3 regions of the Fusobacterium necrogenes genome follow, and region 2 is predicted to be linked to each of the others. Evidence: riboswitches for the same ligand, from Rfam matches in the RefSeq annotation. Region 2 holds a riboswitch; each other region holds the start of a gene.
The links. Region 2 has a riboswitch for S-adenosylmethionine ahead of DYA59_RS01025 (methionine ABC transporter ATP-binding protein). Riboswitches for the same ligand answer to the same signal wherever they lie in the genome.
Positions count from the first base shown of each region.

Region 1: linked by a shared signal. The riboswitch ahead of DYA59_RS04875 (methionine ABC transporter ATP-binding protein) and the one ahead of DYA59_RS01025 (methionine ABC transporter ATP-binding protein) in region 2 are both predicted to bind S-adenosylmethionine.
Region 3: linked by a shared signal. The riboswitch ahead of metK (methionine adenosyltransferase) and the one ahead of DYA59_RS01025 (methionine ABC transporter ATP-binding protein) in region 2 are both predicted to bind S-adenosylmethionine.

Region 1 is NZ_UGGU01000003.1:964,424-975,234, reverse strand. It holds gene mgtA (magnesium-translocating P-type ATPase) at 1-2,700, shown strand, start outside; SAM riboswitch class I at 2,756-2,843, shown strand; gene DYA59_RS04875 (methionine ABC transporter ATP-binding protein) at 2,918-3,952, shown strand; gene DYA59_RS04870 (methionine ABC transporter permease) at 3,933-4,613, shown strand; gene DYA59_RS04865 (MetQ/NlpA family ABC transporter substrate-binding protein) at 4,634-5,446, shown strand; gene DYA59_RS04860 (M20 family metallopeptidase) at 5,481-6,659, shown strand; gene DYA59_RS04855 (WYL domain-containing protein) at 6,744-7,592, shown strand; partial or broken gene DYA59_RS04850 (class I SAM-dependent methyltransferase) at 7,616-8,829, opposite strand; gene DYA59_RS04845 (heavy metal translocating P-type ATPase) at 8,994-10,811, shown strand, end outside.
Region 2 is NZ_UGGU01000003.1:136,449-147,259, reverse strand. It holds gene DYA59_RS01060 (hypothetical protein) at 1-1,554, opposite strand, end outside; gene DYA59_RS01055 (DEAD/DEAH box helicase) at 1,572-4,313, opposite strand; gene DYA59_RS01050 (GNAT family N-acetyltransferase) at 4,390-4,884, opposite strand; gene DYA59_RS01045 (MBL fold metallo-hydrolase) at 4,897-5,592, opposite strand; gene DYA59_RS01040 (VOC family protein) at 5,704-6,072, shown strand; gene glsA (glutaminase A) at 6,248-7,168, shown strand; gene DYA59_RS01030 (MATE family efflux transporter) at 7,223-8,584, shown strand; SAM riboswitch class I at 8,765-8,851, shown strand; gene DYA59_RS01025 (methionine ABC transporter ATP-binding protein) at 8,933-9,943, shown strand; gene DYA59_RS01020 (methionine ABC transporter permease) at 9,933-10,580, shown strand; gene DYA59_RS01015 (MetQ/NlpA family ABC transporter substrate-binding protein) at 10,610-10,811, shown strand, end outside.
Region 3 is NZ_UGGU01000003.1:1,407,301-1,418,111, reverse strand. It holds gene DYA59_RS06665 (type I phosphomannose isomerase catalytic subunit) at 1-769, shown strand, start outside; gene nhaC (Na+/H+ antiporter NhaC) at 860-2,236, opposite strand; gene metK (methionine adenosyltransferase) at 2,459-3,613, opposite strand; SAM riboswitch class I at 3,708-3,796, opposite strand; gene asnA (aspartate--ammonia ligase) at 3,886-4,881, opposite strand; gene DYA59_RS06645 (ribosome maturation factor RimP) at 5,350-5,823, shown strand; gene nusA (transcription termination factor NusA) at 5,848-6,912, shown strand; gene DYA59_RS06635 (DUF448 domain-containing protein) at 6,914-7,441, shown strand; gene infB (translation initiation factor IF-2) at 7,464-9,647, shown strand; gene rbfA (30S ribosome-binding factor RbfA) at 9,674-10,036, shown strand; gene recJ (single-stranded-DNA-specific exonuclease RecJ) at 10,041-10,811, shown strand, end outside.

The sequences.
Region 1 (10,811 bases), 830 kb from region 2:
AGAAATCTAAAAGATGAAGAAAACAAAAAAATAAGAGTGTACTCTTCTCTAGGAACAGAGGAGTTACTAAAAAAATTAGATACATCTTTAGAGGGAGTTACTAAGGAGCAAGCTGAAAAAAGCTTAGATATATTTGGAAAGAATATAATAACTCACGGAAAGAAAAAATCATTCTTCAAAAAAATAGTAGAGGCTTTTGTAAATCCTTTTACAGCTGTACTTTTCTGTCTAGCCCTTGTGTCTACTGTTACTGATATGATTATTCCTTGGTACAGCAACACTCCAGAAGATTTTTCTCCTATTACAGTAATCATTATCACTACTATGGTTACTATCTCTGGATTATTACGTTTTATTCAAGAGGAAAAAAGTAATAATGCTGCTGAAAGCTTATCTGCTATGATAACTACTACTACTTCAGTTAAAAGATTTGGAGAAAATAAAAAGGAGATTCCTTTAGAAGATGTAGTAATCGGAGATATAGTTTATCTTGCTGCTGGGGATATTATTCCTGCTGATTTAAGAATAATTGAATGTAAAGACTTCTTTATCAGCCAATCTTCTCTAACAGGTGAAAGTGAGCCTGTGGAGAAAAAAGCTCAAATTATACTAGATGATAAACTTGCTGTAACAGAGTTAAATAACATAGCTTTTATGGGAAGCAATGTTATCAGTGGCTCAGCTATTGGAGTTGTTATCTCTACTGGAGATAATACACTTCTTGGTTCTATATCTAAAACTTTAGTATCAGATGAAAAAATTGAATCTAGTTTTGAAAAAGGTGTCAATTCTGTTTCATGGTTACTTATCCGTTTTATGATGGTAATGGTTCCTATTGTATTCTTTGTAAATGGATTTACAAAAGGAAGCTGGGTACAAGCTCTACTATTTGCCATCTCAATAGCAGTAGGACTTACTCCAGAGATGTTACCTATGATAGTTACAACTTGTCTAGCTAAAGGTGCTGTATCTATGGCTAAAAAGAAAACTATCGTTAAAAATCTTAACTCTATTCAAAACTTTGGTTCAATGGATATCCTTTGTACAGATAAGACAGGAACTATCACTTTAGACAAGGTAGTTCTAGAGTATCATATGGACGTACATGGAAATGAAAATAATAGAGTATTACGTCATGCTTTTTTAAATAGCTGGTTTCAAACAGGATTAAAAAATCTGTTAGATTTATCTATTATTGAAAAAACTCATGAAGAGGGAGAAAGGGATAGTTCTCTTTTAGAATTAGAAAAGATATATACAAAAGTTGATGAGATTCCTTTTGACTTTTCTCGTCGTCGTATGACTGTGGTGGTAGAAGATAAATCAGGAAAAAGACAGATGATAACTAAAGGTGCTGTTGAAGAGATGTTATCTATTTGTAAATATACAGAGTTTAAAGGTGAGATAGTTTTACTTACTGATGAGATAAAAGAGGAAGTTTTAAAAACTGTTGAAAATTTCAATGAAGACGGACTTCGTGTTATTGCTCTTGCTCAAAAAACTAATCCATCTCCTGTGGATAGTTTTGGAGTAAAAGATGAAGTGGATATGGTACTTATGGGATATCTTGCTTTCTTAGACCCACCTAAACCTACAACTGCTAAAGCTATTGCTGCTCTAAAAGAGTATGGGGTAAGAACTAAGGTTTTAACTGGTGATAATGATAAAGTTACTAAAAGTATTTGTGGAAAAGTTGGACTTAATAGTAAAAATATTTTACTTGGCTCAGATATAGATAATATGAGTGATGAAGAACTTTCAACTGTTGTTGAAAAGGTAGATATATTTGCAAAACTATCTCCTATGCAAAAAACTAGAATTGTTCAAATCTTAAAAGAGAATGGACATACAGTTGGATTTATGGGAGATGGAATAAATGATGCTGCTGCTATGAAAGAGGCAGATATAGGAATATCTGTTGATACAGCTGTGGATATAGCTAAAGAATCTGCTGATATAATCTTACTTGAAAAAGATTTAATGGTATTAGAAGAAGGAATTATTGAGGGACGTAAAACTTATGCAAATATGATTAAGTATATTAAGATGACTGCTTCATCTAACTTTGGTAATATGTTTTCAGTATTAGCTGCTAGTGCTTTCTTACCATTTTTACCAATGATGAGTATACACTTAATTCTATTAAATCTAATCTATGATCTATCTTGTACTGCTATCCCTTGGGATAATGTAGATAAAGAGTTTTTAAAAATTCCTAGAAAATGGGAAGCAAGCTCTATTGGAAAATTTATGTTATGGATAGGACCTACTAGTTCTATATTTGATATAACTACATACTTATTGATGTATTTTGTTATCTGTCCTATGTTTGTATCGAATGGAGTGCTATACAACTCTATCCCTGTTGAGCAAGAAACATTGAGAACAGCTTATGAAGCTATGTTCCAAACAGGTTGGTTTATTGAGTCTATGTGGTCACAAACTTTAGTTATCCATATGATAAGAACTCCTAAGTTATCATTTATTCAAAGTATTGCCTCTTTACCTGTTATAGTTCTTACAACTTTAGGAGTAATATTTGTTTCAATCATTCCTTATACTAGACTTGGAATCTATTTAGGGCTTACATCTCTTCCTCTAGTATTTTGGTTTGGGCTTGTATTGACAATAGTGGCTTATATGTCAGTAGTTACTTTTGTTAAGAAAAAATATATTAAAAAATATGGAGAATTATTATAAAAAATATTGACAAAATAGTATTTTTAGGTATATAATTACCCCAACAACAAAAAACAAACCATCAAGAGAAACTGAGAGACTGGCTCTATGACGTTTCAGCAACCTATCTTATAGATGTGGTGCTAATTCCAGACAGATGGAAGATACTAATTTTGTATCCAACTCTATTACTTGATGGTAATAGAGTTTTTTTATAATTTTTTCTAGGGAGGATTTTATGATTGAACTAAAGAACATCAGCAAGACTTACTATGACAATGGAAAAAAAGTAGAGGCATTGAAAAATATCAATCTCTCTTTTAATCCTGGGGAAATCGTAGGGATTATAGGATACTCTGGAGCAGGTAAAAGTACACTACTCAGATGTATAAATCTCTTAGAACCACCCACTACTGGAGAAGTTATCATTAATGGAGTCACACTAAATACTCTAAATGATAAAGAACTTCGAGAAATTAGAAAAAAAATAGGAATGATATTTCAACACTTTAATCTAATGAAAAGTAGAACCATCTCTAAAAATATCTCCTATCCACTAAAGGGAAGTAACTTATCTAAAAAGGAGATAGATTTAAGAGTAGAGGAGTTACTTGAACTAGTTAACTTAAAAGAGAAAAAGGAGAATTATCCATCTCAACTATCTGGAGGACAAAAACAGAGAGTAGGTATAGCAAGAGCACTTGCTAACAAACCAGATATAATTCTATGTGATGAAGCTACTTCTGCTCTAGACCCTGAAACTACAATTTCTATTCTGAAGCTTCTAAAAAAAGTTAATCAAGAATTAGGAGTTACAATTATCCTAATAACACATCAAATGGAAGTAATAAAAGAAATATGTGATAGAGTTATAGTTATGGAAGATGGAGAAATTAAGGAACAAGGTGATATTGTAGAAGTATTTTCAAGACCAAAAGCTGACATTACAAAAAAATTTCTTTCTACAATATTTAATAGTAAAAAAATATCTGAATATCTTGAAAATCTACCATCAAAACCTGATGAGCATTTTATAAAACTATCATATATAGGTGAAAATGCTGAGGAGGCTTATATTTCAAAAATTTCTAGAGAATTGGATATAGATGCTAGTATTCTTTTTGGTAATATTGAAATCATTAAAGGAACATCTATTGGAAATCTCATTATTAAATTTGAAGGAAGTAAAGAAAAGGTTTCAAATGCCATAAACTACTTAAACCAAAACAATATAGATACGGAGGTTTTAAAAAATGTTGGAATTTGCATATAAATATTTAGAGAATGTAATATACTATCGTGAAGAACTTTATACAGCACTTGGAGAAACAATTATAATGGTATTTATAGCTGGTATAATTTCAACTCTCATTGGTATAATTTTAGGAATAGCCCTAGCTGTTACTAAAAAAAATGGTATTTTAGAAAATACCTTTATAAATACAACTTTAGCTAGAATAATAAATATATTGAGGTCTATTCCCTTTGTTATTCTATTAGCAGCTTTAATCCCAGTAACTAGATTTATAGTAGGAACTACAATAGGACTAAAGGGAGCTATTGTCCCTTTAATCTTTGGGTCAGCTCCATTTATAGCTAGACAGATTGAATCAGCTCTATCTAGTGTAGATTCTGGAGTAATTGAAGCAGCTTATGCTATGGGTTCCTCTCCATTTGAAATAATCTATAGGGTTCTTCTAAGAGAAGCTCTACCAGAAATCATATATGCTCTAATTATTACAACAGTTAGTCTTATTAGTTTTTCTGCAGTAGCTGGTACAGTTGGTGGTGGGGGACTTGGAGATTTTGCCATCAGATATGGATATCAACATTTTAAAACAGATATTATGGTAGTAACTATTATAATCTTAATTCTTATGATTACAACTATACAATGGATAGGGGAAAAGCTTATTCAAAAAATTAAACACTAAAATATAAAAGGAGAGATACTATGTTAAAAAAATTAAAATATATCATTATTACATCAATTCTAACACTACTTTTTGTTAACTGTGGTGGTGAAAAAACTTCTCAAGAAAATATAATTAAATTAGGAATCAATGGAGATGAAAGTATTGTTTGGGAAACAGTGAGAGATGAATTAAAAAAGGAAAACATAACTTTGAAATTTGTTAGTTTTGGAGATTATATTAGACCAAACTTAGCTCTTCAAGAAAAAGAGATAGATTTAAATGCTTTTCAAACAGAGATATACTTTGATACTTTTAAGAAAGAACATAATTTAACTATTGAAAATATAGCTTATACTGTGATAGCCCCTATGGGGATATACTCTAAAAAAATTACAGATTTATCACAACTAAAAGATAATTCAACTGTTGCTATACCTAATGATAGCTCTAACTCTGGAAGAGCCTTAATCCTACTTCAAGAAGCAGGACTTATAAAATTAGTAGAAGGTTCAGGATTATTTCCTAGAATTAAAGATATAATCTCTAATCCTAAGAATTTAAAAATTGTTGAACTTGTAGCAACTCAAATTCCTAGATCTATTGATGATGTGGATATAGCTGTTATAAATAATGGAGTTGCTGTAGAAGCTAATTATTCTCCATTAGAAGACTCATTATTTTTGGAAGATGCTAAAAATGAAAAGTTAAAACCTTACTTTAATATTATTGCTAGTAGAGAAGACAACAAAGATAATCCTCTTGTAAAAAGAGTAGTAGAAGTTTATCAATCACAAAAAATAAAAGATTTAATAATCGAATATTACAAAGGTTCATCTGTTCCTGTATTCTAAAAAATATAATAGTTAACTAATAGGAGTGATATTTATGGAAAGAAAAATTATAGATTTTATTGATTTAAATAGAGAAAAATTTATAGAAGTGAGCCAAGAGATTCATAAAAATCCAGAGGTTGGGAATAAAGAGTATTTTGCTTGTGAATTGCTTACAAATACTTTAAAAGAGTATGATTTTGAAATAGAAAAAAATATAGCTGGGCATCCAACAGGATTTATAGCTAGAAAAAAATCTCATCTTGGAGCTTATCCTAAGATAAGCTTTTTAGCTGAATATGATGCTCTTCCAAACTTAGGGCATGCTTGTGGACACAATATAATAGGAAGTATTAGTATAGCTGGAGCTATTGCTCTAGGAGAAGCTTTAAAAAATACTCCTGGAGAAGTTATTGTTTTTGGTTGCCCTGCTGAAGAGGGTGGAGAAAATGGAAGTGCTAAAGGTTCTTTTGTTAGGGAAAACCTTTTTAAAGATATTGATGTAGCTATGATTATACATCCAGGTACAGAGAACTTAACAACTGGGAAAAGTTTAGCTGTAAATCCTTTAGACTTTGAGTTCTTTGGAACTCCAGCTCATGCTTCAGGTTGTCCTGAAAAAGGAAAGAATGCTTTAGATGCTCTTTTACACTTTTTCAATGGAATAGCTACTTTAAGACAACATCTTACTCCTGATATAAAAATACATGGTATCATAACTCATGGTGGAGATGCTCCTAATATTATTCCAAGCTATACAAAAGCTCGTTTTTATATAAGAGCAGCTACTAAAGAAGGGTGTGATGAGGTGACTGAAAAAGTAGTTGCAATAGCTAAAGGTGCAGCTACTATGACAGGTTGTAAAGAAAAAGTTTCAAGTTTTCAAAACAGAGTTGATAATGTAATACCTACTCCTATATTTGATGATTTTTATGTTGATGTTATGAAAAGATTAGGAATAGAAGTTAGTAAAGAACATAAAAAAGGAATTGGTTCTACTGATGTTGGAAATGTTAGCCAAGTTATTCCAACTATTCAGCCTAGTATAAAAATTTGTAACTCTGATGTTGCAGGGCATAGTTTGGAATTTGCTGAAGCTGCTAAATCATCTTGTGGAAATGAAGCTGTAATCTTAGGAGGAAAAGCCTTAGCCATTTTAGGATATGAACTACTTACCTCTCCTGAAAAATTAAATTTAATAAAATCTCAATTTAAAAATATAAGAAATCAGTAGATAGAAAAAGATAGCTGAAAACTATTTAAATATGTTACAATATAGAGGAGGAAACTCCTCTATATTTTTTGAAAGGATTATATAATGGAAAAAAAAATTCGTGTGACACTTAATAAATGTGCTATTGATATTATTGAGGCTGATTGTCAGAGTTTTAAAGTTACTAAAAACTTTCTTATAAATTATATCTTTGACAAATTAAAAGAGGAAAGAATTGAAAACATTTATAGTGAAGAGGATAACAAAGGGATTATTCAATTCAATCTCAATAAAAACAATAGAAATATTTATTATGATATTTTAGCTGAGCAAAAAATTCAGATAGAGGCTGACTTTATAAGAAAAATGATATATAGATATACTCATCAATCTAAAAGTTCTAGAGAATTATTTCTCTATGAGGATATTGTAAATCGTATAAAATATGGAATTAAAAATAAAAGAGTTCTAAAGCTTACCTTTGATGATGAGAGAAAAACTTCTATTCTCCCTTTTTACATTGGTAGCTCTAAATTGGAATTAGGAAACTATATATTTTGCTATGATTTTCTTGAGATGAGATATAAAAACTATAAGCTTAGTAATACTAAAACTATTTTTATAACTCAAGAGGAAAAGGAGTGGGAGAATAAAGATTTTATTGAAAATGTAATAAAAAACTTTGATCCTTTTTTATCTCAAGGAAAAAAAATAAAAGTTTCTTTGACAGAGGAGGGAGAAAAACTTCTCTCTACCCTTGCACTCAATCGTCCAGAGACTATCTCTCAAAATGGAAATATCTATGAGTTTAGATGTTCTGAAGAGCAAGCTAAAAGATATTTTGCATATTTTTTAGATGATGTAAAAATAATAGAACCTCTTTCTCTAAAAGAGTGGTTTATACAAAAATATAAGTTAGCACTAGAAAAATATGAGGTAATCACTCAAGGATAAATTGAGTAGTTATATTATAGAATTTAATTTAATTTTATTAAATAGTATGGAGATAATAGTTCATCTAGTAAAGGTTCTATTCCAAGATATGATTTGAATTTTCTATATTCAATATATTTTTTTCTAGATTTTCTTTAGAAATTTTTTCTTTAATAGCTTTAATTAAAATATTTTTTGGAGTATGTTCCATATCTATAAACTCCATAACTTGAGTTTTAAATCCACATAATTCTAAAGCTTGAGCTCTAAATGCATCGGTAGCTAAAGATGTAAATTTTTCAAATAATATTCCGTGTTTACCTAAAGGTAGTTCTGTAGAAAAAAAATCTGAATTTTTATTTTTAGACATTTTTTCATTGAATTCATGCTGACAACAAGGGACTGCTAAAATAGCTTTAGCTCCTAACTCTAATCCTTTTAGTAAAGCATAATCAGTTGCATTATTACAGGCATGTAAGGAAAATACCATATCTACATCTTTTAATTTATTAAAATCCTTTATATCTCCAGTTAAAAATTCTAAATTTTGACAATTTAACTCCTGAACTATTTTATTACATTTTTCTACAACATCTTTTTTTAAATCAAGTCCTATTATTTCATATGTAAATTCTTTAATATTATTTAAATAATATTGTAAAGCAAAAGTAAGGTATGATTTTCCACAACCAAAATCTATAATTTTAATATGATTTTTAATCAATTTTTTATTTTGCATCTCTTTGATAGTATCATCTATAAACTCTAAATACTTATTAATTTGTTTGAATTTAGCGTAAGAATTTTTAAAGACTAAGCCATCTTCTCCCATAATTCCAAGTTTTATTAAAAAAGGAGTAAAGTTTCCATCTTCTATAATATATTTTTTCTTTTTATTGTGCTCTAAAGATTCTAAAAGTCTATTGTTTATAGTTTCTTTTAAGCTATAAGTATTTTTTCCTTTTAAAATTTGAAAATCTGATCCTTGAGTAATTAATAGGATTTGTTTAAATTTATCTATAATTTCAGAAAATCTCTCTATAAAATCAAATAAGTAAATATTTTCATGAAAAGCTTTTTTATCTTTAAAAGATTCTAATTGAATAAATACTTCATTTTTTATTTTTATAAGTTTTAAATTTATTTTTGAAGAATTCTCTTTTTTATTTACAGGATTAGAAATACTTCCTTTTATAAAAATATTTTTTTCTATAATATCTTTGAATAGATTTTCTATATATAATTTATTAACTTTCATAAAATTTCACCTCATGTTCATTTTGTTAATATATCTTAGCATAGAGTGATGATATTGTCCATTTTATTTTAATTATTTCTTGACAAAAAAAATCAAATATGTTAATTTATTATATAGGATATAGGGGTATATAGTATATTTAAAATGTGAAAGGATAGATTAAAATGAAAAAGATTGAATATGAAGTAAAAAATTTAGATTGTGCTGGGTGTGCAGGCAAAATTCAGCATAAAGCTGGGACTATGATAGGAGTACTAAATGCTAATCTAGATCTGTATAAGAAGAAATTTGTTTTAGAGATAGATGATAAATTTGAAGAGGACTCTTTTTTAGGAACGATTAATCGTTTTGCGGATTCTATTGAGCCTGGAACAAAAATTTTTAAAATAGATGAATATGATGAAGAAGAGGAGCTAAGAAAGAAAGTAATTGAAAAAATAGAAGAGGAAAAGAAGGAAAAGATAGAGCAAATAACTATAATTTTAGGAATGATTTTGTTTGTTGGAGCAATTTTAGCTATTAATATATCTTATAATTTACGAATTATTCTTTCTGTTATTACTTATATTATTTTAGGTTGGGATGTCATTTTAAAATCTTTTAAAAATATGAGTAAGAAAAACTTTTTGGATGAAAATTTTTTAATGACAATAGCTACTTTTGGAGCTTTTTATTTAAATGAAACTATTGAAGCTGTTGGAGTTATGTTATTTTATAAGATTGGAGAGTATTTTCAGGATCAAGCTGTATCTAATTCGAGGAAATCTATTGAAAAACTTTTAGATATTAGACCTGATTATGCCAACTTAAAGCAAAGTAATGGTGAACTAATAACGATATCTCCTAAAAAATTAAAAAAAGGAGATATTATTGTTATTAAGGCTGGAGAAAAAATTCCAGTTGATGGAATTGTTATAAAAGGAGAGAGTACTTTGAATACCTCGGCTTTGACTGGAGAATCTCTTCCATTAGAGGTAGTAGTGAGTAGTGAGGTACTAAGTGGTAGTTTGAATGGTAATGGTATTTTAGAAGTTAAGGTAACTAAACTTTTTTCAGATTCCACTATCAATAAAATAATAGAAATGGTAGAGGGTGCTAGTAATAAAAAGGCTGAATCAGAAAAATTTATTACTAAATTTGCAAGATATTATACTCCTATTGTAGTTATATTAGCTATTATAGTTGGAGTTTTTTTCCCAATTATATTTGGAGATTTTTCTCTTTGGTTTTCAAGAGCACTAATATTTTTAGTTATTTCTTGTCCTTGTGCTCTAGTTATATCTGTTCCACTTACTTTTTTTACTAGTATTGGAATAGCATCAAAGCAAGGAATATTGATAAAAGGTGGGAATTATTTAGAAGCTCTTAATGATGTAGGAACAGTAGTATTTGATAAGACAGGAACACTGACTAAAGGGAGATTTAAAATAGATTTTTTAGAAAATATAAATTGTGAGCAAGTGGAATTATTAAGAACTGCTCAAATAGGAGAGTTATATTCTAATCATCCAATTGGAAAAGCTATATTGTCTCAAGTTGATATTGAAGATATAGATGAAACTTTCCTTGAAGGATATAAGGAGTTAAGTGGTTTTGGTGTAGTAGCATATTATGAAGGAAAGGAAATTTTAGTAGGAAACTATAAACTCATGAAAGAATATAAAATAGAATGTATAGAGAAGGAATATGCTGGAAGTGTAATATATGTAGCAAAAGATATGAAATTTTTGGGATACATATATATAAGTGATGAAGTTAAAGAAGATTCTTTGGCAACTATTACAAAATTAAAAAAACTTGGTATAGAAAGTTACATATTGACAGGGGATAATCAAAATATAGCTAATAAAATTGGAGAGAAATTAGGTATCTCTTCAAAAAATATTTTTGCACAATTACTTCCACAAAATAAAGTTGAAAAATTACAAAATATTATGACAGGAAAAAATAAAAAGGTTATATTTGCAGGTGATGGAATTAAT
Region 2 (10,811 bases):
TAAAATATCATCAAAAAACTCTTTCCAAAGTTTATTAGGTTTTGAAGTTATTTTTGAATAAAATTCATCTATCCTTTGTTCAATCTCTTTTGAACTAGATATCCCTCTTAAGAAATTTTCCCTAGTAAATTTATATTTATTTGTAGCTATTCTTTGAGCTACTCTTTCTAAAAACATAATCTTAATTGGAGCATCTCCCATAATAGTTGCTATTAATCTATCTTCATCTAATATAACCTCTGCATCTTCTTTAGAGTTTTTAAAATCATACTCTTCTATTCTATCAAAACAATATCTTCCCAGCTCTGTAAATTTTATGTATTTAATTCCATCATATTTACTTAAATATCCATTTTTTAGATATAAGGAATTATTAATCGAAGGGTAATCATAGTAAATTTCAAATACCCCTAATACTCCTAAAATAAAAAGTACCGACTTTATAAAAGGTATTACAACATACATTTGGTATTTCTCATAGTTTAAAATCTTTGTTCTTTCATAGTTAGCCTCATTGATATAGATATAATCGTATGCATCTTTCACATCTATAATCTCAATAAACTCATCTCTATAAAGTATGGCCTTTATAATATTATCAATACTTACAACCTTATCATCTGGCATCTCATCTATCATTCTTTTAATAGTTGTAAATCCTCTTTTTATCTCTTCTTTAGATTTCCAAATATTTTTTACTCCCTTTAAATAATTTAAATATAAAGAAGTATAATGATAATTCTCTTCCTTTATGAGTTCCCCACTTATAAAATCTTTAACTATATTCTTTATATTTGAAACTTTAAAGTAGCTCTCATTGATATATTTTTCCTTCACTAAAAAAAAGAAAAGTGCTATTGTTTCTGTTTTTAAATAATCTAAATCTTTAGAGTCTTCATAGTATTCAGTTATATTACAATATTTTTTCATGTTGAGCTTAGATTCTTTTAATATCTTTGCACTACTTGAAAGTTTTACCCCACCTTGAGAATAAAACTCAAAATACATCTTAAAATTCTCTATAAACTCCCTTTCATTGTTATTAACTAAAGCTACTTTTACATTATTTTGAGCAACTATATTATATGATTCTGGTTTTTCCATAAATCGTCTTATTACCCTTACAATATCATAATCTAAGTATAAATACTCTCCTTTTTTGATATCCTTATCCACTTTGAAAAATAAAAATTCCTCTTTTAAATCTTTATTTATATCATAATTATTTTCTAATTTGAAAAACCTATCTTTATCTAATATAAAAAACTTTCCATTCCAAGCTATTTCTTCAAAAACTTCCCTTACATCTTTATCTAATTTTTCAAATATTGTACAAAATACCTCTTCTTTGGAATAAAATTGCTCTAATAAATCTAAGAAAGTTTGTTTATTAGTATTTTCGTTAATTAAAGAGATCTCAAAAAGCCCTAAATTACTCCCTATATATCCTTCAGCTATCCAATCTAGAAAGTATTTAGTATATAGCTTGAATAGTACCTCTTTTGAGTAAAAATCATTTACTGCCTCTCTAAATCTATCTTTACTTATCGCCATCTTTTCTCCCTAAATTTTTATTCTCCTAAAATAAATTCAATATCCTTTTCTGTAAGTGTCTTCAATGTTGTACTATCTTCAGATATCAAATTATCTAGGAGTTTTATCTTTGACTCCTGTAATTGGAGTATCTTTTCTTCAATTGTATCTTTTAGAATCAATTTATAAGAAAACACTGTTCTATCCTGTCCAAGTCTATAAGCTCTATCTACAGCCTGATTTTCAACTGTTTTATTCCACCATGGATCATATATGAATATAGTATCAGCAGCAGTAAGATTTAACCCTACTCCTCCGGTTTTTAATGTCATTACAAAAACTTTATATTTATTATCTTTTTGAAATTTGTTTACTAACAATTGTCTATCTTTTGTTGATCCACTCATAGATAAATACTTTATTCCATACTTTTCTAAATCTTCACAAATATTCTTTATAGAGCTTATATAGTTAGTAAACACGAGTACCTTATGTCCATTTTCAACAGCATCTAATATATTATTTATAAGAACCTCTCTCTTACTAGAAGTAACCCCTATACTTTTAACTTCTGGACAACTTGTAATCTGTCTTAATTCATTTAAAGCCTGAAGTATAAAAAATTGTGTTTTTCCAAATCCATTCTCTTTAATCTGAGAATGTACCATATTATAATAATAGTTTCTTCTCTCTTCATAAAGTTTCTTCTGCTCATGATTCATCTCTATATACATTGTTTTTTCTATTTTATCTGGTAAATCTTTTAAAACCTCTTTTTTTATTCTTCTTAAAATAAATGGATAAACTTTCTTCTTCAATTCATCTATAGCTTCCTGATCATTTTCCTTTTGAATAGGGATAGCATAATAATTATTAAACTCCTCCATAGTTCCAAACATAGATGGATTTAAAAATCTAAATAAGGAATATAATTCACTCAAATTATTTTCTATCGGTGTTCCACTCAAAGCTATTCTATGTTTTGCATTAAGTAGCATAATTGCTTTAGTGGTTTGCGCGTTTACATTTTTTATGTTTTGAGATTCATCTAATATCACAGCATCAAAAATATAATCTCTTATAATTTCAATATCATTTCTTATTGTTCCATAAGTTGTAAGTACCACACTATTCTTTTTAATAATATCTCTGTTTCTAAAATTTCCATAATAAATTCCAACTTTTAACCTAGGACTGAATCTTTTTATTTCACTTTCCCAATTATATATGAGAGATTTTGGCATAATTACTAAACTTTTTTTCCCTTTTTCTTCATGTAATCTTGTCAGTACTGAGATTGCTTGTAACGTTTTTCCAAGTCCCATATCATCAGCCAAACATCCTCCTAAATTATTATCCATCAAATAAGATAACCATTTATATCCATACTCTTGATACTCTCTTAATTGTGCTTTTATCTTTGGTAATTCAATTGGATAATCCTTTATATTGTTCATCCCTTTAAAAAAATCTCTAGTTTTATTCATCTCTTCTGAGAAAATTTTATCTTCTATTAACTCTTCTACAAGAGGTAAATCAAAAAATGAAAGTTTTACCTTTTTTTTATCACTATCTTTAAAAATTCTTTCAAGTTTTTCTATATATTTTTTATTAATTAAAGCACTTGTTCCATCACTCAACATTATATAAGAATCTTTTCTATAGGAAGATAATACATCTAGAATAGAAAATTTTTCCCCTTCGATCTCTAATTCTACCTCTCCTTCTAAGAAATCTATTGAGTGAGTAAATTTTCCTATAACTTTAGGTTTTACAGCTTTTATATTATATTTTCTCAATTTATCAGTTCCTACAACTTTATATTTTGAAGCTAATTGTAACAAATCTTGCATAATAAACTCTTTTGCAAGTTTTTCTTGCATAATAATAAAATTACTTTCATCTAAATAATAACTTGCTCTCACTTTTAAATTTTTCTGATTTTTTACTAGAAGTTTTATAATATCTTCTATCGCTTCAGAAATCTTACTGATATCTATCTTACAGATGGATATCTTTTTTTCCATATTATTCACTATAGCTACTTTATCAATTTCATGTTTATTCAAAAAATCATAATGCATTCCAGACACCATAAGTGTCACTTGAAGATACAAACTATTATCATGAGAGATTTTTTCTATAATTAATTGAGGATTAGGAGTATTCTTTTCTCCTTCTACAACCTTATAGTTTTTATATTCTATCTCAATATTCTTAAAGTACTTTATAGTAAGAGTTAAAAAATTTTCTAGTCCTGATTCATCTATTGTTCCAACTAGCTCCTTCAATGTATGAAAATCATTACTCTCCATATCTATTATATAAAAAATATCATCAGCTAAAATTAAATCTTCATTTATTATTACAAAATCATTTATAGCTCCATTGAGCAATAGTTCTGTTGTAAGAACGGTACTAGTATTTTCTTTCTCTTTAATTATCAAAGAGAGAGTATTATCTCTTTTTATCCATTTAAGTCTCTCCATTTTCTCATTTACAAATATTGGATTATCAATCAAATACTCTATTAAGTCTGGATGTTCACTTAAATAAGGCTCTTCATATTCATTTTCCCAGTCTATGAAGAAGCTATCCTCTTTTATTTCTTTTATATATGTCAAAATTGCAGCAGAAGTCTTATCTATACCCTCATCTATTTCAATATTCTCTAATATCTTTCCATTAGAATCAACTGGAGTAATATAGGCTCCTCTTTGGTCCATTTTTAACATAAAATATATCTTCTTTAATACATTAGCTCTCTTTTCTAAGTTCATAACTTTTTCTACCCTTACTATCCTTAATTTTTATTCAGAGTATATTATATCAAAAAATACGAATTTTATCAATATTTTATTTACTCTTTAACTCTAAATACATATCATTCCATTTAGCTCCACCGTGTGAAGAAACTGATACCCCTAGATGTTTAAAGCCAAACTTAGAATAATAATGTACTAGTTGATCTTTACAAGTTAATATCACTGCTTTTTTACTTCTTTTTTTACTCAAATTTATTAATTCGTCTAAAAGTTTTCCTGCTATACCCTGCTTTCTATATTCAGGTATTACATCTAATCCAAAAACTGTCTGATAATTTCCAGTAGGTTTATGTAGCTTTGTATTATGATATAACTCATCTGAAAGCTCTGGAACATGAATTGTACAACCATTTATAAAACCTATTACTCTCCCATCTTTTTCAGCTACTAAAAAATTTTCACTAAAGGCTTCAAATCTAGTTCTCAATGTCTCTCTGTCAGCTGCTTCTGCTACCGGAAAACACTCTAATTCTATATCAGCTATTCTATCTAAATCTTCTTTTTTAGCAAATCTTATCTTTAACATCTTTCTTTTTCCTTATATTTCAAATATTTTTTCACAATTTTTTTTAAATTTTATTACATTTATATCAACTCTTTTTTCCAAATTCTCAGCTATACTATAGTTATCCCACATATGCATTGGAATTATATTTTTCACTTCAATTCTTTTTATAAAATCCTCTATACCTAAAAAACTATTTTTTTCTAATCTTGGATCAACAGGATAAAATAAATAGTCAACTTTCTCTACATTTTCTACTATTTTTTCCATTTTTTTCATATAGAGATCTCTCATCTCTTTCTCCTCTTCCGGCGTATCATCTGACCAAGCCCACCAATTTAAATCTCCAGAATGAAAAAATATCTTTCCATCACATTTGACTAAATAAGATGTTCCTAAATCAGTTGAGCCAAAAACTTTTATCTCCGCTTCAGCTATACTTAAAATGTCTCCCTCTTTTACAAAATATTTTTTTATTTCAGCTTCAATATCATCACTTAAAATATAGTTTATGTTTGGATTTTTCTCTTTCCATTTTAAAATTTCTTTATTAAAATGATCTCCATGTCCATGAGATGAAAATACTATTACATGTTTATCACTGATTACAAAATTTTCTACTTTAAAATCTCCACTATTTCTCTTAGGTTCCATATAATAATCAAAGACCAATCTATAATTTTCTGTTTCTACTGCAAACCCACTATGATAAATATAAAAAATTTTCATTTTTACCTCCTAAATATTACTATTCCATATATTATAACCCCTAAGATTATTTTTGACAACTTTTATTCTTCTTTGTTATAATTTATTTATCAATATTTAAGGAGGATTAATATGTTTAAATTTAATCATTTTAATTTCAATGTATTAGATTTAGAAAATAGTTTAAAATTTTATAAAGAAGCTCTTGGATTGAAAGAAGTAAGAAGAAAAGAAGCTCAAGATGGTAGTTATAAGCTAGTTTATCTAGGGGATGGCGAAGGACATTTCTCCCTTGAACTCACTTGGCTCAGAGATAGAAAAGAAAAATATGATTTAGGTGACGAAGAATTCCATCTAGCTATCACCGCTGAAAACTATGAAGAAGCCTATAAAAAACATAAAGAAATGGGAATTATTATCTATGAAAATCCAGCTATGGGAATCTATTTCATAGGAGATCCAGATGGTTATTGGATAGAGATAGTGCCAGTTAGAAAATAATATTATAAAAAGAGGAGCCTATACAACTATAGACTCCTCTTTTTTTGGGGAAAGAATTTTATGAATTAATTACTACATCTTTTTGACGAAATTTTTTTGGAAAAAGTTTAAATTATTTTATTTTTTTGATATAATTATTTTGAATATTTAAAATATAATTATATGGAGTGTATAAATGAATTTAAATGAACTTTTAGATAAATTAGTTATAAAAAATAGACCTATTTGTGAGCTTGGACATCTTGCTAACTATATCCCAGAACTTGATAGGGCTCCTAAAGGTGCTCTTGGTATCTTTATAACAGATATAAATGGAAATAAATACTGTGCTGGAGATTGGAATAATAAATTTACTATTCAAAGTATATCTAAACTAATTACTCTTATGTTAGCTATACTAGATAATGGAGAAGATTATGTTTTTTCAAAAGTTGGAATGGAGCCAACTGGTGATCCATTTAATTCAATAGTTAAACTTGAAACTTCCAATGGAAAAAAACCTTACAATCCTATGATTAATGCTGGTGCTATTGCTGTTTCATCTATGATAAAAGGGAAGGATGCTAAAGAGAAATTTGACCGTCTTTTAGATTTTTTTAAATTAATCTCAGAAGATAATACATTGGATGTTGACTATAAAGTATATTGTAGCGAAAGTGAAACAGGTAATAGAAATAGATCAATGGGATATTTTTTAAAGAGTGAAGGTATTATAGATGGAAATGTAGAAGATGCTTTAACAGTATATTTTAAACAATGTTCTATTGAAGTAACAGCAGAAACACTTTCTAAAATAGCTGTATTTTTACTAAATAATGGTAGATTATCTACTGGTGAGGAAATTATTCCTACAAGAGTTGCCACTATTATAAAAACTCTTATGGTTACATGTGGGATGTATGATAATTCTGGTGAATTTGCTATAAGGGTTGGTATTCCATCTAAAAGTGGCGTAGGTGGTGGTATTTTATCTGTTGTTCCTGGTAAAATGGCAATTGGAGTTTATGCTCCATCTTTAGATGAAAAGGGAAATCCAATTGCTGGGGTAGCTCTTTTAGAAGATCTATCTAAAGAATTAAATCTCACTATTTTCTAAATTGTAATTTTATCTTATCTAAAAGAACTAATATTTTTAAAATGAGGTGGAAAAATGTTTAAAGCTATTGACCTAAAAAAGGATTCAATCACAAGGCTATTTTTTAATTTTTCAATACCTGCTGTTACTGGTATGATGGTTAATGCTCTCTATGCCATTGTAGATGGAATTTTTATTGGACAAGGGGTTGGTGCAGCTGGACTTGCTGCTGTAAATATAGCTTACCCTATTATTAACCTAGGAATTGCTATAAGTTTATTAATTGGAACTGGTGGAGCTACTTTGATGTCTCTACGTCCTAAAAATATAAAATTTAAAAATACCTGTTTCTCATATATAGTTACTTTGAATATTATTTTTTACATTCTCATTTTAGCCTTAGTTCTAATTAGTGGAGATAGATTGATATTTTTGTTAGGTTCTAGTGAACAGTTACTTTTACAAGTTAAAATATATCTCTATACTTGCATCATTGCTATGATATTTTTAATGCTATCTAATAGCTTAAATGCTGTAGTCAGAAATGATAAAGCTCCAGTATATGCTTTCATATCTATGCTTATTGGAGCTATCACTAATGTATTTTTAGATTGGTTATTTATTATAATATTTAAGTGGGGAGTCTTTGGAGGAGCTTTTGCTACAGCTATTGGACAATTATTTTCATTTTTATTTTTAGTAAAATACTTTTATAGAATAGATTGTAAATTAAAATATAAATTCCAAAAAATAAAGATGCCTTTTCTTAAAAATATTATCTCTATTGGTTTTCCATCATTTACAATAGAGTTTACAGCAGCACTTACAAATGCACTCTTCAATATCTCTTTTATGAGATTTTTAGGAGAAATAGGAGTATCAGCTTACTGTATTGTTGCATACATTTGTTATATATTTAGATGCTTATTTACTGGATTATCTCAAGGAATACAACCTATTATAAGCTATAACTATGGAATAAAAGAGTATGAGAGAGTTAAAAAAACATATAGATTAGGACATATAGTAACTTTCTTTATATCTTCATCTATACTCCTAACTATAATATTCTTTGGAAAATATTTAGTAAAATTATTTAATAATGATAAAGCTCTTGTAGATTTAGCAGCACATGGATTGATTTTATTTGCAAGTGCTATTATCTTTCAAGGAGCAAATTTTATTAATATATCATACTTACAATCTAAAGGGATGACAAAGTTATCAAATATAATTTCTTCATTGAGGAGCATTGTATTTTTTATAATTTCAATAATTATACTTCCATTATTCTTGAGAGAAACTGGTGTCTGGCTATCTCTTCCAGCTTCAGATTTTATGTGTTTTATTATTAGTATTATTATCCTTAGAAAAGAACTTCCCTTTTCATTTAAATTGCCTAAGAAAAAAGAGAAAAGAAAATTTATAAAATTATAAAATGAAAGTAAACTTATAGAAACTAAAAAATTGAAGAATATAAAATTTATTTACAAAAATATAAAGATTTTTTCTCGTTTCTATTCCTAAAAAATAAATTCCAATAAAAGATTTTTATATTTTCAAAAAAAGTATTGACATTTTTATAAAAAAATTATATCATAACTCTAACAAAGAAATTAACCATCAAGAGAAACCGAGGGACTGGCCCAAAGAAGTTTCAGCAACCTGCTTTAAAGTGTGGTGCTAATTCCAGAAAGATGGATAGAACTAAAAAGCTCTATTATATCTCTATTACTTGATGGTAATAGAGATTTTTTTACTAATAAATATCTACAGGAGGTAAGAATGATAGAGATACAAAACATAAATAAAATATATCCTAATGGCTATCATGCCGTTAAAAATGTATCTTTAGAAATAAAAACAGGGGATATTTTTGGAGTAATTGGACTTAGTGGTGCTGGAAAATCTTCTTTAATAAGACTCATAAACAGACTTGAAGAACCAACAGATGGAAAAATTATAATAGATGGTATTGATATTACAGCTCTTTCTAAAGCAGAGTTATTAGAAAGAAGAAAAAAAATAGGAATGATTTTCCAACATTTTAATCTACTTTCTTCAAGGACAGTAGGAGAAAATATAGCTTTTTCCCTAGAGATTGCTAATTGGAAAAAATCTGATATAGACAGGAGAGTTAAAGAACTTTTAAAGGTAGTTGAACTTTCTGATAAAGAAAATTACTATCCATCACAGTTATCTGGCGGACAAAAGCAAAGAGTAGCCATAGCTAGAGCATTAGCAAATAATCCAGATATACTACTATCTGACGAAGCTACTTCAGCCCTAGATCCTAAAACAACTAAATCAATACTGGAATTAATAAAAAATATAAAAAAACAATTTGGGCTTACAGTTGTGATGATAACTCATCAAATGGAAGTAATCAGAGATATTTGTAATCGAGTAGCTGTAATGTCTGATGGAAAAATTGTAGAATCTGGAAGTGTCCACCATATTTTCTCTAATCCACAAACTGAAGTTACAAAGGAACTAATTTCTTATCTTCCAGCTGACGAAAAGCAAGGAATAGAGATAATGAAAACAAAGGGTAAGTCAATAGTTAGACTCGATTTTTTAGGCACAATGGCTGAAGAACCTATAATTTCTCAAGCTGTGAGAACCTTCAATATAGATCTTAGTATAATTGGAGGATCTATTGATAATTTATCTACTATGAAGGTAGGACACCTATTTATAGAACTTTCTGGAAATATTGATCAGCAAAAAGAAGCTATATCTTGGTTTAAAAATGAAGCAGGAGTACTCACAGAGGTGATATACAATGGTATTTAGTATGATATGGACATCTACATTAGAAACATTATACATGGTTTTTTTCTCAACATTTTTTTCACTATTAATTGGATTTCCAATAGGAATACTTCTTACAATTACAAAAGAAGGAAATATTTTGGAAAAACCTAAACTCAACAAAGTACTAGATTTTGTAATCAATACCTTAAGATCATTCCCTTTTATTATACTTATGATACTTCTTTTTCCTCTTTCAAGAATAATAGTAGGAACAACAATAGGAAGTACTGCAGCAATAGTACCTCTTTCTATCTCAGCAGCTCCATTTGTAGCCAGAATGATAGAGGGTGCTTTAAACGAAGTAGATAAAGGTCTCATTGAAGCTAGTTCTAGTATGGGAGCAAATAACTGGACAATAATATTTAAAGTTATGATACCTGAAACTATGCCTCATATACTACATGGTATAACTGTTACTATAGTAAGTCTTATTGGATTTTCAGCTATGGCAGGAACAATTGGTGCTGGTGGATTAGGAGATCTAGCTATCAGATTTGGATATCAAAGATTTAAAACAGATATCATGATATACGCAGTAATAGTTATTATTATAGTAGTTCAAATCTTACAATCACTCGGAGATTATTTAGTTTACAGATCAAAAAAAAATAGATAAATAACATAAAACATAAGGGAGAGGATAATATGAAATTATCAGTTAAAACACTTTTATTAGCAGGACTTTTAACACTAGGTATTAATTCTGTAGCTGGAGAATTAAAAGTTGGAGCTACTCCTGTTCCACATGCTGAACTTTTAAATTTAATAAAAGATGATTTAAAAGCTCAAGGAGTAGATTTAAAAGTTATAGAGTTCACTGACTATGTGACTCCAAATCTTTCATTAG
Region 3 (10,811 bases), 1.3 Mb from region 2:
TAAAGGAGAAATATTAGGTGAAGAGATAGTTGAAAGATTTAAAGGAGAGTTTCCATTACTTATAAAATATTTAGATATAAATGATAGATTATCAGTTCAAGTTCATCCGAGTGATGAGTATGCTCTTAGAGTAGAGGGAGAATTTGGAAAAAGTGAGTGTTGGTATGTAATGGAAGCTAGCGAAGATGCTACACTTATTTTAGGAATAAAAGAAGGAATAACAAAAGAAATTTTTAAAGAAAAAGTTGAAAAAAAAGATTTTACAGATTTATTTAATACTATAAAAGTAAAAAAAGGAGATTTTATAAATCTATTACCTGGAGTAGTTCATGCAACTTTAGAGGGTTCTATTTTAATTTGTGAAGTTCAACAAAATTCAGATACAACTTATAGAATTTATGATTTTGATAGATTAGTAGATGGGAAATTAAGAGATTTACATATAGATAAAGCTTTAGATGTAATAGATTTTGAAGGAGATATTCAAGTTACAACTTCTGAAAATAGACAAAAAATTTCATTAGTAGGTGCACTAAAAGAGGAATTAGTAAGAGGACAATATTTTAATGTAGATAAATATCTAATAGATGGAAAATTTGAAGATGAAACAAATAAAAATTTTAAAATTCTTTCAATATTGGACGGAGAGGGAGAGATTATTTGTGATAGTAATTCTTACTCTATAAAAAAAGGAGATACATATTTCATTCCAGCTGGATTAAAAACAGTTTTAAAAGGAAAAGTCGAAGTTTTGAAATCTTATTTATAGTAGATTTTAAACCATATTAGTTGAAGAAAAGAAGAAAGTTTTACTCGTAATAGTAAGGAGCTATGAAGAGGAAAATTTTCTTCTTTGTTTTTATTTTTTTTCTATTGTAAATCCTGTAAAACCATAAAAAGCAGAGATCAGTGGTGAAATTATATTGAATAAACAATATGGAACATATACCCAAGCTCCTACTCCTAAAGCTCCCATCATAAAGGCTCCACATGTATTCCAAGGGATAAGGGCTGATGTCATTGTTCCTGAATCTTCTAAGGCTCTTGAAAGATTTTTAGGAGCAAGTCCTCTCTTCTCATAACTTTCTTTAAACATTCTTCCAGGAATAACTATTGAAAGATACTGATCTCCAGCTACTGAATTGATAAACATAGGTGTCAATAATGTTGCTAAAATTAATTTACCTGTTGTATTAGCAAATTTTAATATTTCTTGGGCTATTCTTCCTAACATTCCAGATTTTTCCATTATTCCGCCAAAGGTCATTGCGCATAGAATGATAGAAACAGTCCACATCATGGAATTCATTCCACCTCTATTTAATAATTCGTCTACCATAGAGTTTCCTGTACTTCCACTAAAGCCATAGTGTAAAGAGTATAGAGCGTCTTTTAAAGAAGCTCCTTGAAAAAGTATGGCAGCAATTCCTCCTATTATAGAACCTATAAATAATCCAGGAATGGCAGGAACTTTCATAACTACCATTCCAATTACAAATATAGGAATTAATAGAAGAAATGGATTAATATTAAATGAATTAGATAGAGCATTCAATATTTCATTTACTTGAGCAGTATCAACCTCTCCGTCTGAGCTGTGTTTTATTCCCAATACGATGAATCCAATTAATGTAAATATATAAGCGGGTACAGTTGAATAAAGCATGTGCTTAATATGGTCAAATAATGTAGCTCCTGCCATAGCTGGTGCTAATGTTGTTGTATCAGACATTGGAGAAAGTTTATCTCCGAAATACGCTCCAGATATTATCGCTCCTGCTATTACAGGACGAGGTAAGCCTAGACCCTCTCCTATCCCTACTAAAGCAATTCCAACTGTTGAAGCTGTACTCCATGAGCTTCCTGTAGAAAGAGATACTATTGAACATATTATAACTGTAATTGGTAAAAATACTAAGGGATTAATAATTTTTAAACCATAGTATATCATGGATGGAACTATCCCTGATAAAATCCAACTTCCTATAACCATTCCTATTATCATAAGGATAAGAATGGCTCTCATAGACATTTTTATTGTTTCTACAATACCATCTTCTAGTTCATCCCAAGTAGCATATTTGCTTATTAATGCAACAAACCCTGCAAATATAGCAGAAATAAATATTGGTATGTGTACTTCTAATTGAGCTATTTGTACTGAGTAAAAAAGTATCGCTACCAGAAATATTATTGGTAACAATGCACAAGAAAGGGATACTTGTCTCTTTTTCATTTCGCTCTTATCAACTCCTCTATTACAAATATTTTTTATGACAATTTAATATACTTTACATTAAAGAAAAAGTCAATATTTTTTTATACAACTTATTATGAAAGTTTAAAGTACTTTCTTAATAAATTTGATTATAAAAAAATTACATCTAAAATCTTAGATATTTAAAATTTTAGATGTAGTACTTGATCAAGAGTTTTACGTTATTATCTTATTAAATTTTTATTTATTCAATATAGTTTTTAACTCTTTTATTTTATTTGTTTTTTCCCATGGAATATCTAAATCTGTTCTTCCTATATGTCCAAATGCTGCTAAATCTTGATATTTGAATTTTCCACTTCTTAATTCTAATGATTTTTCTATTCCTCTTGGTGTTAAATCAAATACTTTTTTAACAGCTTCAGCAAGCTCTATCTCGCTTACTTTTCCTGTTCCAAATGTATCTACTTTTACTGATGTAGGTTCTACTACTCCTATTGCATAAGATAGTTGTACTTCACATTTGTCTGCTAAATCTGCTGCTACTATATTTTTAGCTACCCATCTTGCTGCATAAGCTGCTGATCTATCTACTTTTGATGGATCTTTTCCTGAAAATGCTCCTCCACCATGTCTGAAGTATCCACCATAAGTATCTACTATGATTTTTCTTCCAGTAAGTCCTGTATCTCCATGCGGTCCACCTATAACAAATCTTCCAGTTGGATTGATATGATATTTTTTAACATCAGTTGGATTTAAGTTATATGCTTCGAGTACTGGTTTTATTACTCTTTCTTTAACATCAGCTTTTATTTGATCTTGAGTTACATCAGGGTTGTGCTGTACAGATAATACGATTGTATCAACATGATCAATCTTTCCATTTTCATCATAAGCCAAAGTTACTTGAGCTTTAGCATCAGGTCTAGCCCAAGTTAATTCTTTACTTCTAGTCATTTTAGTTAATTTAACTAAAATTTCTCTAGCTAAAACTAAAGCAAGTGGCATAAGTTCAGGAGTTTCTTTTACAGCGCCACCAAACATTATTCCTTGATCACCAGCACCACCAACATCAACACCCATAGCAATGTCAGGTGATTGAGCATGAATAGCATTAAGTACTCCACAGTTAGAGTCAAATCCCATTCCTTCTTTGTATCCAATCTCATCAATTTTAGTTCTAACAATATCTTGGATATCAATATAAGTAGAAGTAGTGATTTCACCACCAACAATGACTTGTCCAGTAGTACAGAAGACTTCACAAGCAACTCTAGAATTAGGGTCATCAGCAAGGCAAGCATCTAATACTGCATCAGATATTTGGTCAGAGACTTTATCAGGATGTCCAGGTGACACAAATTCAGATGTAAAGTAAGTTAAATTTTTCATTTTTAATTATCCTCCTAAAAATTCAATGAAATTATCAATAAAAAAATCCTTCACTTAGAGAGATGAAGGATTTACAATTCAGATTCAATCTTTTCATCCATCTGTACAGGAGTTAGCACCACACTAGAAAAGCAGGTTGCTGAGATGTCATAGGGCCAGTCCCTCAATCTCTCTTGATGGTTATTTAGGATAGTATATCATATTAGGACTAAAAAAGTCAACAAATTTATTCAATTATATTTTAATAAATAAATTTTAAAGAGACAAAAAGATTAAAGAAAATATGCCCCTAATTTAGCAAACTTTTCTATCATTTCCTCAGGCCATATAGATGCCTGAACTTCTCCGATATGTAATTTTTCTAGAAAAAACATGCAAATTCTTGATTGTCCTATTCCTCCACCAATTGTATATGGAAGTTCTTTAGCTATAAGAGATCTATGAAAAGGTAGTTCTTTTCTTTCTTCTTTGCCATCAAGTTTTAATTGAAGTTGAAGACTTTCTTCACTTACTCTAATTCCCATAGATGATAGTTCAAAGCCTTGCTCTAATATAGGATTCCATACTAAAATATCTCCATTTAATTCCCAATCGTCATAGTCTGGAGCTCTTCCATCGTGTTTTTTTCCAGAAGTTAAAGTTTTACCTATTTGAGATATGAATACAGCTTTATGGATTCTACAAATTTCGTTTTCTCTTTCCTTAGCTGTAAGTTCAGGATAAGCATCTTCTAGTTCCTGTGAAGTTATGAAAAAAATATTTTTAGGAAGTTTTGTAGAGAACACTGGATATTCTCTATTAATGAATTCTTCAGTTTTTCTAAGTGCTTTATAAATATTATTTACGATATTTTTAAGGGTTTCTGTAGTCCTTTCTTCTTTGTTAATTATAAGTTCCCAATCCCATTGATCAACATACATAGAATGGATATTATCTAGATCTTCATCTCTTCTAATAGCATTCATATCAGTGTAAAGTCCAGTATGAACTGGAAATCTATATCTTTTTAAAGCCATTCTTTTCCATTTTGCAAGAGAATGTATAATTTGATATTCTTCATTTTTATCCCAATGAGTATCAAATTGTACAGGTCTTTCTATTCCATTTAGATCATCATTTAAGCCAGAAGATTTTCTGACATATAGGGGAGCAGAAACTCTTGTAAGATTTAATTCATAAGCTAAAGCTCTTTCAAAAAAATCCTTTACCTTTTTTATAGCTACTTCAGTTTCAAATAAATCTAGCTTGCAATCATAATTTTTTTTCATATATTATCACTCCTTTAAGATTATTTTAATAAAAAAAACCATTCGGTTGTACCCGAATGGTTTATAAACAAGGTCGGGTACAAATCAATTAAACTCGAAAAAGATTTGTACCACAAGTAGAATATACTACTTAGAGTCCAAACCTCGACATATTATTATTATTATTAAGTTGTGCAGTAAATTCGAAAATATAAAACTTCATAACCTGCCTCCATAGGAAATAAAACATAAATCTATGTGATAAGAATACACCTTTTTATTAAAAAAGTCAATATTTTTTTAAAATATATTACTTGGAGTATTAAAAATAAAGGTAAATTTATTTTGAGTAATAATTGATTTTTTTTTAGACATATGATATAATACTTAAAATAAAGTAGTATGCTAGTTTTAGAGGGAGTGGGTTTTTATATCCACTCCCTCTTTAGTAGTAAAAATTTGGAAAAGAGGTGAAACTTGGTGGAGAAGATAGATAACCAACAAAAAATAGTCGAAAAAATAGAAAAAATAGTGACACCTGTTGTTGAAGAAATGGGATTATCTCTTGTAGATGTAGAGTATATACAAGATGGTGGATATTGGTATGTGAGAGTATATGTAGAAAACTTAAATGGAGATATTACATTAGAAGAGTGTGCGACTATAAGTGGTAAAGTTGATGAAGATATAGATAGATTAATTGAACAAAGATTTTTTTTAGAGATATCTTCACCAGGAATAGAAAGACCATTAAAAAAATTAAATGATTATGTGAGGTTTAAAGGAGAAAAAATAAGAGTAGCCTTAAAACATAAGATTGAAGATAAAAAAAATTTTGAAGGAGTTATAGTTGATTGTAAAGAAAATAGAATTCTTCTAGAAGTAGAAGAGGAAAAAGTTATGGAAATTCCTTTTTCAGAAATAAGAAAAGCAAATATTGTATATGAATTTGATGAAATTTAAGATAAAGTTTCAGGAGGGAAATCAATGAAAAGTAAAGACGCTAAAATATTTTTAGAGGCTTTGGATGAACTAGAAAAGGAAAAAGGTATAAGTAAAGAGAACCTTCTTTCAACCGTTGAGCAGGCTTTATTAGCTGCTTATAAGAAGAACTATGGAGAGGAGGAAAATGTAGAAGTAGAAATTGACAGAGAGACTGGAGATGTAAAAATCTATGAAATAAAGACTGTTGTACCTACTGAAGATTTATATGATGCAGCTGTAGAAATAGCTTATGATGATGCATTAGAGATAAAAAAGAGAGTCAAGATTGGAGATACTATAAAGATAGAAGTGAATTGTGAAGAATTTAGAAGGAATGCTATTCAAAATGGAAAACAGATAGTTATTCAAAAAGTGAGAGAAGCTGAAAGAGAGTATGTTTATGATAGATTTAAAGTGAGAGAGCATGATATTATAAATGGTATTATTAGAAGAATAGATGAGAGAAAGAATATATTTATAGAGTTTGATGGAATAGAAGCTATTCTTCCACCAGTAGAACAATCACCAGCTGATACCTATAGAGTTGGAGAAAGAATAAAAGTTTATCTAGCAGAGGTAGAAAAAACAAATAAATTTCCTAAAATAATTATTTCTAGAAAGCATGAAGGCTTATTAAGAAAACTTTTTGAATTAGAGATTCCAGAGATTACATCTGGACTTATAGAAATAAAAGCAGTTGCTAGAGAGGCTGGATCAAGGGCTAAAGTTGCTGTATACTCTACGGATTCTAATATAGATACTGTTGGAGCATGTATTGGGCAAAAAGGACTTAGAATAAAGAATATAGTTAACGAGTTAAACGGAGAGAAAATAGATATAGTTATTTGGAAAGAATCAGTTGAAGAGTTCGTTTCAGCAGTTTTAAGTCCAGCTAAAGTGATAAGCGTAGAGGTAGTGGAAGAAGAAAATACAGCTAGAGTAATAGTTGATAATTCACAGCTTTCACTTGCTATAGGTAAAAATGGACAAAATGCAAGGCTTGCAGCAAAATTGACTGGAATGAGAGTAGATATAAAAACTTTAGATAGAGTAGAAGAGGGAGAGTAAATTGAACACTACTATTATCCATGAGAGGACTTGTCTTGTTTGTAGAAAAAAAGTAGAGAAAAAAGAACTTTTTAGAATTGTAAAATTAACTGAAGATAAGTATAGTTTTGATGAAAAACAAAAAGCTCAAAGTAGAGGATATTATATTTGTAAATCCCATGAATGTTTAAAAAGATTAACAAAGCATAAAAAAATAAAGATGAGTACAGATGATTTAATGAAAATGTTAAATCTATTAAAAAAAAGTGAAAAGGACTATTTAAATATTTTGAAGGCAATGAAGAACTCACAGGCTTTATCTTTTGGAGTGAATATGGTTTTAGAAGATATTGAACACATACATTTTTTTGTTCTTGCAGAAGATATAAGTGAAAAAAATGAGAGAAAACTTCTAGCAAAAGCGAAGGAATTAAATATAAAGTATGTATATTTTGGTAATAAGAATCAACTTGGTGAAATCTTTGGAAAAGGAGAAGTCAGTGTAATTGCTGTGAAAAGTAAGAAGATGGCCCGTGGACTCATAGAATAACCTAAATTTAGGAGGTATTTCAATGAAAAAGAGAGTACATGAGTTAGCAAAAGAGTATGGAATGAATAGTAAAGATTTTTTAAATTTACTAAGAGATGAGATAAAATTAGAAACTGCAGAAAATTTAAAAAATTTATCTGGATTGAGTGTTGAAGATGTAGAGAGGGTAAGGAAATATTTTGAAGATATAACTGCCCCAAAAGAGATTGTAGAAGAAAAAGGAGTAGCTTTGAATAAAAAACTTTTAGAGGAAGATGAAATTTTTGAAGAAGAAATCACTTCAAAAAAAGGTAAAAAGAGTAAAAAGAATAATAATAAAAAAGTATCTTTTGATGGAAATGATGAAGAAAGAAATAAAAAAAATAAGAAGAAAAAAGGAAGAAGAACAGATTTTGTAATGAAAACTGTTGAAACTGTAGGTTCTGAAACTATTGAAGAAGATGGAATGAAAATAATAAAAATAAGAGGAGAGATCACTCTTGGTGACTTTGCTGAAAGATTAGGAATATCTAGTTCTGAGATAATTAAAAAGCTTTTCTTAAAAGGGCAAATGTTGACGATAAATAGTCCACTATCAATAGATACAGTTGAAGAAATAGCAATGGATTACGATGTTTTAGTGGAACAAGAGGAAGAGATTGAGTTAGAGTTTGGAGAAAAATTTGCTCTTGAAGTAGAAGATAAGGATGAGGATTTAAAAGAAAGACCTCCTGTTATAACAATAATGGGACATGTTGATCATGGAAAAACTTCTTTACTGGATGCTATTAGAGCGAGTAATGTAGTAGAGGGAGAAGCTGGAGGAATTACACAAAAGATAGGAGCTTATCAAATAATAAAAAGTGGTAAAAAGATAACATTTGTAGATACTCCGGGACATGAAGCTTTTACAGATATGAGAGCTAGGGGAGCTCAAGTAACTGATATAGCTATATTAGTTGTAGCTGCAGATGATGGAGTAATGCCACAGACAATTGAAGCATTATCACATGCTAAAGCAGCAAATGTACCAATAATTGTAGCTGTAAATAAAATAGATAAACCAGAAGCTAATCCAATGAGAGTAAAGCAGGAGTTAATGGAGCATGGACTTGTTTCAGTAGAATGGGGTGGAGATACTGAATTTGTAGAGGTGTCTGCTAAGCAAAAATTACATTTAGATGACTTGTTAGATACAATACTTATTACAGCTGAAATATTAGAATTGAAAGCAAATCCTAAGAAAAGAGCTAAAGGAGTTGTGCTAGAGTCAAGACTTGACCCTAAAGTAGGACCAATAGCAGATATTTTAGTTCAAGAAGGAACTTTAAAAATAGGAGATGTTATAGTAGCTGGAGAAACTTATGGTAAAGTAAGAGCGTTGATAAATGATAAAGGGGAGAGAGTTGAAAAAGTAGAACTTTCACAACCAGCAGAGATAATAGGATTTACACAAGTGCCTCAAGCTGGAGATACTATGTATGTAATTCAAAATGAACAGCATGCAAAAAGAATTGTGGAAGAGGTAGCAAAAGAGAGAAAATTAGCTGAAACAAGTAAGAAGACTATAACTTTAGAATCTTTATCAGAGCAGTTTGATCATGAAAATGTAAAAGAGTTAAATCTTGTATTAAGAGCAGATTCGAGGGGTTCTGTTGATGCACTGAGGGAGTCATTATTAAAATTATCGACAAGTGAAGTAGCTGTAAATATTATTCAAGCAGCTTCTGGAGCAATTACAGAAAGTGATGTGAAACTTGCTGAAGTATCAAATGCAATTATTATTGGATTTAATGTGAGGCCTACAACTAAAGCGATAAAAGAAGCTGAAGCTAATGGAGTTGAAATTAGAACTTCAAATATAATTTATCATATAACTGAAGATATAGAAAAAGCATTAACAGGTATGTTAGATCCAGAGTATAAAGAAGTGTATTTAGGAAGAATAGAGATCAAAAAAGTTTTTAAAGTTTCAAAGGTTGGAAATGTTGCTGGATGTGTAGTTGTAGATGGTAAGGTAAGAAATGATGCTAATGTTAGAATTCTTAGAAATGGTATTGTGATGTATGAAGGAAAACTTGCATCGCTTAAAAGATTTAAAGATGATGTAAAAGAGGTAGTGACAGGTCAAGAATGTGGACTTGGAATAGAGAACTTCAATGATATCAAAGAAGGAGATATAGTAGAAGCTTTTGAAATGCAAGAAATAAAAAGAACTCTAAAATAATCTAGTGATAAAGGAGTGCTTATTTTATGAAGAGACAAAGATTAGCTGGAATAGAAAAAGAGATGAGTAGAGTGATATCTCAAGTTCTATTTCAAGAAGTAAAAAATCCAAAAATAAAAGGATTGGTTTCAGTGACAAATATAAAGGTTACTGAAGATTTAAAGTTTGCAGATGTGTATTTTAGTATTATGCCTGGACAAATAAATGAAGAAAAAGCTGTAGATAAAAAGGAAATATTAGAAGGGCTTAATCAGATAAAAGGGTATTTAAGAAAAAGAGTAGCTGAAGAAATAGAGATAAGATATATACCAGAGATAAGGGTGAAACTAGATGACTCAATTGAGCATGCAATAAAAATATCAAAACTTTTAAACGATTTAAAAGGATAAAGATATGACGAAATGGGAATATAATCCATTACCCCAATCTCTAATTGATATGAAGGCTATAGAATGGAAAAAAAATAAACTGCTGACTACTTTATTATTAAATAGAGGTTTTATAGATGAAGAAAGTGTTGATAAGTTTATAGATCCTAAAATTTCAGATTTTAGAGACCCTTTTAAATTTGAAAAAATGAATAGTGTGGTAGAGAAGATATTAGTAAAAAGAGCAAAAAAAGAGAAAATATTTATTTATGGTGATTATGATGTTGATGGTATTACAGCAGCAGTTTTTTTGGTTAAAGTATTTAGTGAAATAGGAATAGAGGTAGATTATTACATCCCTAATAGAATGGAGGAAGGGTATGGCTTAGATAAAAAGGCTATAGACTTCATGAAAAAAAGAGAATGTAAGTTGGTAATAACTGTAGATACTGGAGTAAACTCTATAGAAGATGTAAGGTATGCTGAGAGTTTAGGAATGGATGTAATTGTTACTGATCATCATAAATCAACTAAAGATAAAGAGGACGATGAATTATTATTATTAAATCCTAAATTAAGTGATACATATGAATTTAAATATTTATCTGGAGCTGGTGTTGCCTTGAAGGTAGCACAAGGTGTTTATAAGAAATTAAATGCTGATATGGAAAAATTATATCAATATATGGATATAGTGATGATAGGTACAGTTGCTGATGTAGTTCCTATGGTAGATGAAAATAGAATAATAATAAAAGAGGGATTGAAAATTTTAAGTAGAACAAAGGTAAAAGGG